DNA from 4 places in the Spirillospora sp. NPDC047279 genome. Region 2 is predicted to be linked to each of the others. Evidence: riboswitches for the same ligand, from Rfam matches in the RefSeq annotation. Region 2 holds a riboswitch; each other region holds the start of a gene.
What was found. Region 2 has a riboswitch for cyclic di-AMP ahead of ABZ810_RS01225 (hypothetical protein). Riboswitches for the same ligand answer to the same signal wherever they lie in the genome.

Region 1 (3,201 bases), on a different contig from region 2:
CACGATGTCGTCGATGTCCTTGGAACCGCCCCAGTCGAAGAAGACGATGGCCCCGGGCCTGGGCTCGGTGCCCCAGCGGTCCTGCTCCTCGAACCACTTGGCGTGCTCGACCGTCCAGGCGTCGCTGCCCATGCCGTGGCCGAACCCGAGCTCCTCGCCGATCCAGGACACGAACATGTCGCACCACTGGGCGTCGCTGTAGCCCTCCAGGTCGCCGCCGTCGCGTTCGAGCGTCTCCTTGGCGCGGTCGGTGCCCATGTACCACTCGTTGAACTTGGTCTCGCCGTTCTCGTCCTCGGAGATGCCCACCTGGGACTTGGCGAGCTTGATCGCGTCGTCGGCGGTCGGCTTCTTCGGCTCGGTCTTCACCGGCGCCTTGGACGCTCCGGCGGCGGACGGCGCGGTGCTCGCCCGGCCCGCGTCGCCGGAGAGCTTCTCGGGTACGTCGTGGGACTTCTTCTTGGGGGCGCCCGGCTGGACGGCCGCGGCGGCGGCCGGGGCTTTGGCGGCGGCCGACCCGGCGGGCGCGGCGCCGACCGCGGCCTGCGCGGTGACGGTCGCCGTCCCGATGACGGCGGCGCCCGCGACGAGGCCGCCGGTGGTACGCAGGGTGATCTTGAGTGGGCTGGGCTTGCGGTGCTTGCCTGGCACGAGGGGATCTCCTTGGCTTCCATGCCGCCTACCGGGTTAGCTGACGGGTTCGGGCGTGGAAGCTGCCCTACGGCCTGCGCGCAGGCCGATTCACCCCAAGGGACTGCTCAGCCGGGCCCCTGGTCGGGGCGGAGGCATGGTGGGTCCCCGGCTCCGCGCGTGCGCGGACTCGGCGGTGGCCGTCCGAAACGGCCGTTCAAGATTTCTGAGGGGATCGGGCGCGGCCGTTCACGGGGGGAGGGAACGGCCGCGCCCGGTGAGGGAGGGATGTGGCTCGGTAGAAGACGTGGCTCAGTAGGGACGGACCGCGCCGGAGAAGGTCTTCTTGCGGTAGCTGTCGAGCTTGACGACCTTCACGTGGCTGCGGCTGTTGGGGGCGTGGATCATCCAGATCTTGTTGCCCTTGCGCTTGGACACGATGCCCACGTGGCCCTTGCCGTTGAAGAAGACCAGATCGCCGGGGGCGAGCTTCTTCCAGGACACCTTGTTCTTGACCGCGCGGTACTGGGCGGTGGTGACGCGGGGCAGCTTGACCCCGGCCTTGCGGTACGACCACTGCACGAGACCGGAGCAGTCGAAGGCGTGAGGACCGGCCGCGCCGTAGCGGTACGGCTTGCCCTTCTTCTTGAACGCGTACTTCAGGGCCTTCTGGGCGAGCTTCTGGCGCTCGGCCCAGGTCTTGTGCTTGGCCTGCTTGACGACCTTGGCCACCGGAACGGCCTTGGTGGCCGCCTCGGCGGAGGGGGCGGGTCCCGTCGCGAGAAGGGGGGTGGCCACCGCGGTGGCGACCACGAGACCGCCGAAGCGGACGCGACGGGACATGACAGCGTTGCTGGACAGGGGAGTCTCCTTCTTCCAGACGCCTACCGGGTTAGCTGACGGGTTCGGGCGTGGAAGTTGCCCTACGGTGCGCCCGGTTCGAGGGGATCGAAGGAGGGCGCGCCGATTCACCCCGTTCGGGGCCCGTCGAAGAGGGACGGGCCGCGAGAGTGGGTCCCCGGCTCCGCGCGATGGCGGACTCGGCGCTGCCGCGGCGATCCTGGGGCGCGATGGGGCCCGTGCGCGGGACCCTGTGTCCCGCGTGCGAAAGCGCGGCGCTGATGTTGTGTGATGGGGCGGCCCCAAGACAGGGGAACCGCCGTCGGCCCGGACTCGATGGAAAGCCGTCGTGACGCGCTCGTTCGGCGCCATGCACGCCTGAGCGTGCGCACGGTACGGCTGAGCCGGCCGGTCGGGTGCGGCGCGTGGAGGGCGTCGCACCGGCCTCGGCACCTGGACGGTGTCGAGCGGGGGGACGCGACGCCTGGTGAGCGCCGCGGGTCGCCACAAAGTATCAAAGGGTCAACCGAAAGCAAATCGGTCGCAAAGTAAAGAACGGACCAGGTCAGACCTGGTCCGTTCTCTGGTGCGCCCGGGCTAGGGGCGCGAAGTGTCGAGCGTCACGGCCGTCCGGCGCCGTAGTAGTTCGACAGGTAGTAGCCGGAGGTGATGCTGACGACCTGGACGCTCTTGCCGGTGCTCGGCGAGTGGATCATCTGGCCGTTGCCCACGTACAGGCCGACGTGGCCCAGGCTGCGGAAGAAGACCAGGTCGCCGGGCTGCAGGTCGCTCTTGGCGACGCGCTTGGTGGCGGCCCACTGCGAGTTGGTCGTCCGGGTGATGCTGACCCCGGCGGCCTCCCAGGCCCGCATGGTCAGGCCGGAGCAGTCGTAGCGGGGGCCGGTGCCGCCGTACTGGTACGGCGTGCCGAGCTTGCTGTAGGCGAAGTCGAGCGCCGTGCGGGCCGAGCCGCTGGCGGGGCCGTTGTAGGTGCCGCCGATGGCGCCGCCGCCGGACTTCTGGGTCTTGATGCCGAACTTGGCGAGCGCCCGCTTTTGGGCCGCGATCGACTTCTCGACCTTGGCCTTCTGGTCCTTGAGCTCCTTGGCCTTGCCCGCGGCGTCGTCGTAGGCGCGCTGGGCCTGGGCCTTCTCCCGCTGCACCCGCTGTGCGGCGGTCAGGAACTGGGTCACCTCGGAGTTGCGGTTGCGGGACAGGTGCGTGAAGACCGCCGACTGGTCGAGAACGGCCTGCGGGTCATCGCTGCCGATGAAGCCCGCGACGTCGCCGGTCTCGCCGTTCTTGTAGGCGGTGGCGGCCATCTGAGCGATCTTGCCGCGGAGGGTCTCGAACGCGAGTTCCTCGTCCTTGGCGGCACGCTGCTTGGCCTGGAGCTTCTTCTTGGCGATCTTGAGATCCTCGCCGACCTGGTTGTACTTCTCGACCAGATCCTCAACCTGCTCGTTGAGCTTGTTGAGCTTCTTCTGGACCTGGGCCGCGGTGGGCTTGGGCTCAGCGTGCGCCGACGCCATGGGCAACACCATGGTGGTCGTCGCGGCGAGGCAGGCTGTCGCCATCAGCCGCCGGGAGCTGCGATCACTGGCCACGGTCGGATATGCCCCTCTCGTCCGCCTATATCAGCGGCTGACATTAGCGAGGGGGCACACCAGTCACAACCGAATCGTCAGTATTCATCAAGCTCGCCCAGCTTTTACCCCATTCCGTGACGAT
Region 2 (3,201 bases):
GGCAGTTCGCCCGCGCGGTCGAGGGCCTGGCCGACGCCTGCCAGTACCTCGGCATCCCGGTCACCGGCGGCAACGTCTCGTTCTACAACCAGACCGGCACCACGCCGATCAACCCGACGCCGGTCATCGGCGTGCTGGGCGTGCACGACGACGTCCGGCGCCGGGCCAACATGTCGTTCACCTCCGAGGGCGCGACCATCGCCCTGCTCGGCGAGACCCGCGAGGAGTTCGGCGGCTCGGAATGGGCGCACGTGGTCTACGGCCACCTGGGCGGCCTCCCGCCGCTGGTCGACCTGGCCGCCGAGGCCGCGCTGGCCTCCGTCCTGGTCACCGCCGCCCGCGAGGGCCTGCTGACCGCCTCGCACGACGTCTCCGACGGCGGGCTGTCCCAGACCCTCGTCGAGTCGTGCCTGCGCGGCGGCCTGGGCGCCCAGATCACGCTGCCCGGCGACGCGTTCGTGTCCCTGTTCAGCGAGTCCGTCGCCCGCGCCGTGGTCGCGATCCGGCCCGGCGGCGAGGCCCGCCTGGCCGCCCTGTGCGAGCAGGCCGGCGTCCCGGTCGCCCAGATCGGCGTCACCGGCGGCGACGCCCTCACGGTCTCCAGCCGCGAGGAGGAGCTCTTCTCGATCCCGCTCGCCGAGCTGGGCGAGGCCCACGAGCGGACCCTGCCCAGCTACGCCGACTGAGCCACGACCGCGAACGCCCGGCCACCCCGCGAGGGTGACCGGGCGTTCGCGCGTCAACGGCCGTCGTGGAGCCCGCCAGGCCCAACGACAGCCGGGCGGGTCCTAGAAGACCGAGACGTGGACGTGGTCGTAGTGGTTGGCGGTCACGCCGCCGCGGTTGCTCATGGACGACCAGCCGGGGCTGCGCATGTCGTAGATGCGCTGCCGCCAGATCACGTACTTGACGCCCAGCCTGTCGGCGTTGGCGATCGCGTAGGCGGCGGCGCGGTCGCCCTGCTGCTGCGCGCTGCCCGTCGCCATCTGGCCGCCGGTGGTGACCATGAAGTCGCAGGCCTGGCCGGTGGCGTGGTCCTGCGGGTCGCCGCCGGAACGTACGCACCCGATGGTCGGGAACGGGCCGAACTCGGTGTCCAGGACGTCGTGGACCTTCTTCATGCGGGGCGTGACCCCGGCCATGCCGACGCTCGGGGACTCCGGCTTGTACTTCTTGAGCAGCACCTTGACCCGGGCCTTCTGCTTGACCAGGTCCTTGATCTGCTTCTCGAGCTGCTTGATCTTGTTCTGCGCCTCGGCGCGGGCCTTCTCCTGCTGGGCGACCAGCTGCTGGATCTGCTGGACCTTGCCGGCCTGGTTCTGGGCCACATGGCTGACCAGCGACGCGTTGTTGAGGTACGTGGAGGGGTCGTCGTTCGCCAGCACGGCCACGGAGGGGTCGGTGCCGCCCGTCATGTACTGCGAGGCCGCGATCTGGGCCACCAGCCCGCGGGCCTGGGCCAGGTCCTCCTTGAGGTCCTGAGCGCGCTGCAGGGCCTGCTTGACGTCGTGCTGCGAGTCGCGCAACCTCGCGAGGTCGCCGCCGTACGCCTTGTCGAGCCTCTCGATCTGGGCGTTCAGCTTGCTGACCCGCCCGGCGTCACCCGGGTCGGCCTGGGCGGCCGGGCCGGTGACGGTCGCGCTCGCCACCAACGGCACGAGGCCGGCGACGGCGACGACGGCGCGCCGGGCACGACGCCAGCGAGTGGAGGTGGGGGTCTCCACGCTTCTCCTCTCCTCATTCGCCTACCGGGTTAGCTGACGGGTTCGGGCCGGGAGTCAGCCCTATCGGATCCGCTGGTTGCGGTCCCGAATTCACCCCGGCCGGAAGCGCGGTGACGCTCCGGCATGTGGGTCCCCGGTTCCCGCGCGGCATGGCGCGGGACTCGGCAGGTTCGGCCAGACTGCCCGGTGGGCCGTGGCGAGTCACCGACCGAATGCCAATGAACTGCAAGGAAACGTTCGTTACTTCGCCAAGATTAAACCCCTGGGGCGGGTGTGCCGCCAGCGAGTCCCGGAACCAGGGGCGCCGCCTGGAAACCGGGCCATCCTATGTGACTGGTTTCACAGCTTGGCCTTGTAGAGCAGCTTGTTGGGCGTGCCACTGGGCAGACCCTTCAGCCGGCCGGACGTGGCGTTGGCCTTGAGCCACTTCTCGACCTCCGCGAAGCCCGCCCTGCGGTGCGTGGTCAGGTAGAGCGCCGCGACGCCCGCCACATGGGGGCTCGCCATCGAGGTGCCGTCGAGGACCTCACGGCCCTTTCCGGGCCAGGTGGAGGTCACTCCGACGCCCGGGGCGTGGATGTCGACGCACGTGCCCCAGTTGGAGAAGCCGGCCCTGCGGTCGCGCGAGTCGCTCGCGCCGACGGTCACCGCGCCGGCGGCGCCGGCGGGCGAGGTGTTGCAGGCGTTCTTGCCGTCGTTGCCGGCCGCCACCGCGACGACGACGCCGGACTTGGAGAGATTGGCCACAGCCGTGTTGAGGGCGGCCGACTTGGGGCCGCCGATCGAGATGTTGGCCACGGCGGGCTTGGCCGCGTTCTTGCGCAGCCAGTTGACCGCGGCGACGACGTTCGACATCGGGCCGGTGCCGTCGCAGCCCAGCACGCGGAGCGCACGGATCCTGACCTGCTTGGCGACGCCGTAGCGCTGGGAGCCGATGGTGCCGGCGACATGGGTGCCGTGGCCGTTGCAGTCGGCGCCGCTGGAGAAGCCGGGCGCCTTCCATGCGATCGACGCGCGCCCCTGGAACTGCGGGTGCTTCACGTCCAGGCCCGTGTCGACGACGTAGGCGTTCACGCCGCGGCCGGTCGCCCGGTAGGTGTACGACCTGCTCAGCGGCAGCGCGCGCTCGTCGACGCGGTCGAGACCCCAGGGCAGCCCGAGGCGCTGCGTTCCGCTGATCGAGACGAGCTGGTCGTGCTCGATCGCGGCGACGTTGCGGTCGCGGCGCAGCCGGTCGAGCTGGCCGGCGTCGAGCCTGGCGGCGAAGCCGTTGAGGACGCCGTCGAACCGCTCCGCCGCGGCGGCCCTCGCGTTCCGCACGGCGGACGCGGTGGAGGCGCCGTCCTTGAGGGTGACGATGTACTTGCCCGGGATCGGCGTGCCTTCGGCGGCCGTCACCTGGACCAGTGCGGGGTCGGAGCCGCCGGCCAGGACGGGGAACGCGGCCGCACCGGCGACACACGCCGCGGCGGTGCCG
Region 3 (3,201 bases), on a different contig from region 2:
TTGAAACGATTCACGATCATCGTTGGCACGGGGTCGACGAAATCGGGCGAGAAGGGATGGGCTCGAGATGGCTGGCGATCATGGCCCGTCCCGGAACCAGACCTCCCTGACGGGGTGCCCGCGTTCGGTTGGCCAACGAGTGAATCGTCACCCGGAGTTCCCGCTCGACGCCCCGCAACCGACCCATCGGCCACCTCCGGCCAAGCATGCGAGATGGATAGGAAACAGATGATCTAAGTCCGGAGGCTCCGGACCCACGCAACCCAACGCGTAAGAGGCCTACCCGTGCCTGTGCAGCGGACGGCTGCATCCCCGCGGTCATCACCACGGACGAGGGAGGACGGAGTGGAACAGGCCACACTCGCACGTCGTGGCACCGACGATCTGCGACTGAGCGAGGAGGAGATCAGGTTGCTCGCGCAGATCGCCAGCGGTGTCACAGCCGATGTGGCGGCACGCAAACTCGAGCTGAGCGCGCGGACGTTGAGGCGGCGTCTGCGCACGATCTGCGATCGGCTCGAGGTCAACACCCCTATCGAGGCCGTGGTGTGGGCGGCCCGAAGGCAACTCATCTGAGCAGTTCGAGACGAGCTACGTCCATCCCCGCAGCGGCGACGTTCTGACAGGTAGGTCCCTGCATCAGACGTCGCCGCGGACGAAGCTCCGGCTCGCCCGCCGCGCGGCGCTCCCGGGGGAAGCCGCCGCACCCTTCTCGTCCCCGACCCCCCAACGCCTACGCGCTCCCGTCCACATGTAGGTGTCTTGATCGGTATCACGTCTCTAGCGGCTTCATGTCGTCGGGGCCGAGTCCACCTGGGCTCGGCCCCGACGCGTTCGTTCATGGGGCGGCGTGCGTCAGGCAGCGCCCCTGATGCGCTTTGAGGGCGCAGGAGATGTGCGGGGATGGCGGCGGCTTTCCTCGGGCGTGTGGCGGGTTGTCGAGAGCGTTCCTGGGAGCGGTCAGGCGACGCGGACGGCGCCGGCGTAGGGACGGCCCGACATCGGGACGATCTTGACGACGTCGCCGGTCTGCGGGGCGTGGAGCATCTTGCCGTCGCCGACGTACATGCCCATGTGGTGCAGGTCGGCGTAGAAGAAGACGAGGTCGCCCGGCTGGAGCTGCTCGCGGGAGATGTGGGTGCCCGCGTTCCACTGGCTGCCGGTGTAGTGCGGGAGGCTGATGCCGACCTGCTTGTAGGCCCACATGGTGAGGCCCGAGCAGTCGAACGAGGTCGGGCCCGCGGCGCCCCAGACGTACGGACGGCCGAGCTTGCCCATCGCGTAGCGGAGGGCCTGGGCGCCCTTGCCGGTGCCGACGACGGGGAGCTTGGCGAGCTCGGTGGGGTCGCGCTTGACCAGGCGGCCGCGGACCTTCTCGTAGAGGTCGGTGACCTTCTTGCGCTGGGAGTCCAGCTGGGTCCGGAGCTGGGAGACCTGCTTGGCGCGTTGTTCCGCCGCCTTGCGGGCGCGCTGGGCGGCCTGCATCGCCTGCATGAGGCCCTGGACGCGGGTGCCGTCCTGGGTGGCGAAGTAGTGCAGGGTGGCAGCCTGGTCGAGGAGGCGCTGCGGGTCCTGCGAGGCGACGAACGAGACCGTGGGGTCGGCGCCGCCCTGCATGTAGCTCGTGGCGGCCAGGCTGCCGACCTTCTCGCGCACGCCCTCGAGCGCCTTCTCCTGGCGCTTGGCGTTGTCGGCGGCGACCTTGGCGGCGCGCTGCGACTGCTGGAGCTTCACGCGGAGGCCGTTGTACTGCTCGGTCAGCTGCTCGAGCTGGTCGGCGAGCTTGTGGGCCTGCGAGCGCAGCTCCTTGGTGGACGGCTCGGGGTCGGCGTGCGCCGGCGGGGCCGTCAGCGACACGCCGACGAGCATCCCGGTGACGGCGAGGGCGCGGAATCGAGCACCCCGCCTGCCGCGAACCGAGCGTGAAAAGGATGCAGGGCGCAATGGCTCCACTAATTCTCCTCTCCTCGTCCGCCTACCGAGTTAGCTGACGGGTTCGGGCCGGAGCAGCCCTTCCGCGGATCGGCGCGATGGTCGCGCTCTGCGGATTCACCCCAGTCGGTAACGGGCACCGGGGTGATCCCCCGGAACCCTCCGAAAGTGGGTCCCCGGCTCCTCGGGACGCTGGCTTGCGGCCCGTGGACTCGGCGGTTCGGCCGCCGTGACGGTGGCCGATGTCAGCGCAGGACACTAACGGAGTCGGACCCCGATGCCAACCAGAACATGCGAAATCACAGGCGCCACAGAGTGATCACCTGATGTCACAGGGGTGGGGATGTGCCTTACATCACCTTCGGGGCGGGGGTGTGGTCTCTTTTATCTAGTCACCCCGGGAAGCTACCTACGGTAAGGGGACGTCCACCACAGGTAAAGGCCGGACGTTCGATAATGTCGCCTGTTTGTGGAAGTAGTGATCAGGCGTGCCCGCACCGCCGACGTCCGGCACATCAGGCGCCTCGTCGACATGTACTCGGGGCCGGGGCGCCGCCTGCTCAAGAAGACCACCGTGAAGTTGTACGAGGACGTGCAGGAGTTCTGGGTCGCCGAGGACCTCCAGGCCGACGCCGTCATCGGGTGCGGTGCCCTGCACGTGATCTGGGACGACCTGGCCGAGGTCCGTTCCGTCGCGGTCGACAAGGGACACGGCGGGCGGGGGATCGGTCACCGCATCGTCGCCAAGCTCCTGGAGACCGCGCGGGAACTGGGCGTGGAACGGGTGTTCTGTCTTACCTTCGAGGTGGACTTCTTCGCGCGGCACGGGTTCCAGCCGATCTTGGGTACGCCGGTCTCGCCCGAGGTGTACGAAGAACTTCTGCGCTCTTATGACGACGGTGTGGCCGAGTTTCTGGACCTGGACCGGGTCAAGCCGAATACGTTGGGAAATACCCGGATGTTGCTTCGCCTGGAGGACTGACCGATGAGTGAACCCCCCCACCGCGGGCGGCCCTACCCGCAGTCGGGCCCTGGGCAGCACTGGCAGGGAGGTCAGGCGCCTTCCCAGTGGCAGGGCGGGCAGCCCCCGCAGCAGCAGTGGCAGCAGCAGTGGCAGGGTCAGCAGCAGTGGCAGCCGTCCGAGCCGCATTACGACGACACGGCGGACGCCGCCGAGCTCCCGCTGGCGCCGATCGCGCGGCGCGCCGGGGCCCGGCTCATCGACTTCACGCTGGTGGCCGTCTTCGGCTTCGCGCTCATCCTGCCGAT
Region 4 (3,201 bases), on a different contig from region 2:
TGAACGCAGCGCAGAGCAACACCGACTGGCGTAACGCGGGCCGGGCCGGCCCTTGGCCGGCGCGACATGGGCCGGGCACCGCGCCCAGTGGGCGCCCCGCATCATCGAACGCGGCGCAAAGTCGACCTAGCGCAGGCCGTACACAGCGCAGAGCGGCGCAGGGCGGGGCGCAGCGCGGAGCGGCGCAGGGACAGGCGCAGCACAGAGCAGCGCAGGGGCAGGGGCAGCACGGAGCAGCGCAGGGGCAGGCGCAGCACGGGCCCGGCGCGATGTCCGGGCGCAGCACAGGGCGGCGCGGGGTCGGGCTCAGCACGGAGCAACGCAGTGCGGGGCCAGGCGCAGCGCGGAGCGGCACAGGGCCAGGTGCAGCGCAAGCCAGCGCAGGGTCGGGCGCAGTGCGGGGTGGGGGCGAGACCGTCGGGGGTGGCTCCGGGGCGGGCCAGGGCGGACGGCTCAAGTGGGTGTGGGGCGGGTGGGCTAGGAGATTCGGTTGGCGCCGGCGTAGTCGGAGCGTTCGGAGAGCTTGGAGATCTTGACGACGTCGCCGGTCTGGGGGGCGTGGACGTAGCGGCCGCCGCCCACGTAGATGCCCATGTGGTGGAGGCTGCCGCCGAAGTAGACCAGGTCGCCGGCGCGGAGGGAGCCCTTGTCGACCTTGCTGCCCAGCTGGAAGAGGTCGCCGGTGTAGTGCGGGAGGCCGGACTTGCCGACCTGGGCGTAGGCCCAGACGACGAGGCCCGAGCAGTCGAAGCTGTTGGGGCCCGCGGCGGCCCAGACGTAGGGGCTGCCGAGCTTGCCGAGGGCCTTGCGGGTCATCCTGGCGGGCAGGTCGGAGCCCTTGATGACGGCGGTGTAGCCGGACGTGGGGTCCTTGGTGCGGGTGGTCGTCAGCTTGTCGAGCTGCTTGGTGACCTCGTCCACCTTGGCCTTGGCGGCGGCCTTGGCCTTCTGGGCCCGGTCGGCGGCCTGGGTGGCGGCGGTGTTCTTGGTCTCGGCGTCGCGGCGGGCCTGGTTGGCCTGGTCGATGCGGGCCTGGAGGGCGTTGACGACCGACGCCTGGTTCTGGGCCAGGTAGGCGGAGTCGGAGAGGCCCTCGGTGGTGCCGTTGGTGGTGAACATCATGTCCGGGCCGCCGGTCATGTAGTTGTTCGCGGCCAGGCGGCCGAGCTGCTCGCGGGCGGGAGCGGCCTGGGCCTCGAGGGCTGCGGCCGTCCGGGTGGCCTCGCGGAGGGCGCGCTGGGCCTTGCCGAGTTCGACGCGGGACTTGTTGAACTGCTCGGTGAGCTTCTCGGCCTCGGTGTTGAGGGCGTTCAGGCGCTTGCGCAGCTCGCTCTCGGTGGGCTTGCCGGAGGGGCTGGGAGCCGCGAAGGGGGCGGCGACCAGGGCGGCGGGGGCGGCCTGCGCGGGGGCGATGACGGCGCCTGTCGCGACGACCGCGGCGGTGGCCGCGATGGACATGACGAAACGGCGACGCTGGGGGTCCGGTGACAAGCCGGTGTTCTCCTCTCCTCGTCCGCCTACCGGGTTAGCTGACGGGCTCGGGCCAGGAGTCGCCCTACCGCGCGAACGCGGATTCGCCCCAGGGGGTGTTGGTTCCCCGGTTCCCCTCGGCGGGGATTCGGCGGTCCGGCCACCGTCCCTGTCGGACGTCGAGCGGCCGGATCCGCAGGAGCGTACAAAGGGATGGCAAATTACGGCAAATGCGGCGACCAAAAGGGACATGCGACTGGATGCCGCCGGATGGCGAGAACGCCCTGGTCGCAAGGGTTTCAGACGATCTGGACGCCGCCCGCACGTTCGGAAGGGTTCGAGACCTTCGCCACATCGCAGGACGGCGGCGCGGGCACGTACCTGACCCCGGTTCCGCGGTTGGACGGGTGCCGGGCCGGCGCGGACGGGTGGTCGTGAGGCTGGTCACCGCACTGGAGGGGCGGCGGCCAGAGCTGTACACAAAGGGCCCATGAAGGAGTAATCGTGGCTGGTGTCGGCCGCGGAAGGCCGGGGCGGGTTTGCGCGCCAAGTAGAATTGGCTGGGCCGCACGTCTGCGGCGATTCCCAACCATCACCCAAGCGAGTTCGCATGCCCTTCTCCACGCGCGATGACCTGCGGAACGTCGCGATCGTCGCCCACGTCGACCACGGCAAGACCACGCTGGTCGACGCCATGCTCTGGCAGTCCGGCGCCTTCCGCGAGAACCAGGACGTCGATGACCGCGTCATGGACTCCAATGATCTGGAGCGTGAGAAGGGCATCACCATCCTCGCCAAGAACACGGCGGTCCGGCACAACGGGATGACGATCAACATCATCGACACCCCCGGCCACGCCGACTTCGGCGGCGAGGTCGAGCGCGGGCTGTCGATGGTGGACGGCGTCGTCCTCCTGGTGGACGCCAGCGAGGGCCCCCTCCCCCAGACCCGCTTCGTGCTGCGCAAGGCCCTGGAGGCCAGGCTGCCGGTGATCCTGGTGGTCAACAAGACCGACCGGCCCGACGCGCGCATCGACGAGGTCGTCGACGAGACGTACGAGCTCTTCATGGACCTCGACGCCGAAGAGGACCAGATCGAGTTCCCGATCGTCTTCGCCTCCGGCCGCGCCGGCCGCGCGTCGCTCAACAAGCCCGGCAACGGCGAGCAGCCCGACAGCGAGGACCTCGAGCCGCTGTTCGAGGTCATCAAGAACACGATCCCGGCGCCCTCGTTCGACCCGGACGCGCCGCTCCAGGCGCACGTCACCAACCTCGACGCGTCCAGCTACCTGGGCCGGATCGCGCTCTGCCGCATCTACGCGGGCACGATCAAGAAGGGCCAGCAGGTCGCCTGGTGCCGCCACGACGGCAGCATCGAGCGGGTCAAGATCACCGAGCTGTTGATGACGGACGCGCTGGAGCGCAAGCCCGCCGACGAGGCCGGCCCCGGCGACATCATCGCGATCTCCGGCATCCCGGAGATCATGATCGGTGACACCATCGCCGACCCCGACGACCCGCGCCCGCTGCCGCTGATCACGGTGGACGAGCCCGCCATCTCCATGACCATCGGCACCAACAACAGCCCGATGGCCGGCCGGGAGAAGGGCACCAAGGTCACCGCCCGCATGGTCAAGGACCGCCTCGCCCGCGAGCTGGTCGGCAACGTCTCCATCCGCGTGCTGCCGACCGAGCGTCCCGACACCTGGGAGGTCCAGGGCCGCGGCGAGCT

Region 1: it holds a riboswitch for cyclic di-AMP, as region 2 does, so the genes downstream of both, ABZ810_RS29395 (C40 family peptidase) here and ABZ810_RS01225 (hypothetical protein) in region 2, are expected to answer to the same signal.
Region 3: it holds a riboswitch for cyclic di-AMP, as region 2 does, so the genes downstream of both, ABZ810_RS05170 (NlpC/P60 family protein) here and ABZ810_RS01225 (hypothetical protein) in region 2, are expected to answer to the same signal.
Region 4: it holds a riboswitch for cyclic di-AMP, as region 2 does, so the genes downstream of both, ABZ810_RS22565 (C40 family peptidase) here and ABZ810_RS01225 (hypothetical protein) in region 2, are expected to answer to the same signal.

What each region holds. Positions count from the first base shown of each region.
Region 1 covers NZ_JBEYUA010000012.1:177,023-180,223, forward strand. The annotation lists gene ABZ810_RS29390 (CHAP domain-containing protein) at 1-651, opposite strand, end outside; cyclic di-AMP (ydaO/yuaA leader) riboswitch at 662-836, opposite strand; gene ABZ810_RS29395 (C40 family peptidase) at 943-1,473, opposite strand; cyclic di-AMP (ydaO/yuaA leader) riboswitch at 1,497-1,686, opposite strand; gene ABZ810_RS29400 (NlpC/P60 family protein) at 2,091-3,077, opposite strand.
Region 2 covers NZ_JBEYUA010000001.1:243,005-246,205, forward strand. The annotation lists gene purL (phosphoribosylformylglycinamidine synthase subunit PurL) at 1-686, shown strand, start outside; gene ABZ810_RS01225 (hypothetical protein) at 789-1,724, opposite strand; cyclic di-AMP (ydaO/yuaA leader) riboswitch at 1,727-1,901, opposite strand; gene ABZ810_RS01230 (S8 family peptidase) at 2,064-3,201, opposite strand, start outside.
Region 3 covers NZ_JBEYUA010000002.1:198,435-201,635, reverse strand. The annotation lists gene ABZ810_RS05175 (LuxR C-terminal-related transcriptional regulator) at 346-576, shown strand; gene ABZ810_RS05170 (NlpC/P60 family protein) at 961-1,857, opposite strand; cyclic di-AMP (ydaO/yuaA leader) riboswitch at 1,957-2,160, opposite strand; gene ABZ810_RS05165 (amino-acid N-acetyltransferase) at 2,396-2,914, shown strand; gene ABZ810_RS05160 (RDD family protein) at 2,918-3,201, shown strand, end outside.
Region 4 covers NZ_JBEYUA010000008.1:300,301-303,501, reverse strand. The annotation lists gene ABZ810_RS22565 (C40 family peptidase) at 478-1,458, opposite strand; cyclic di-AMP (ydaO/yuaA leader) riboswitch at 1,499-1,634, opposite strand; gene typA (translational GTPase TypA) at 2,081-3,201, shown strand, end outside.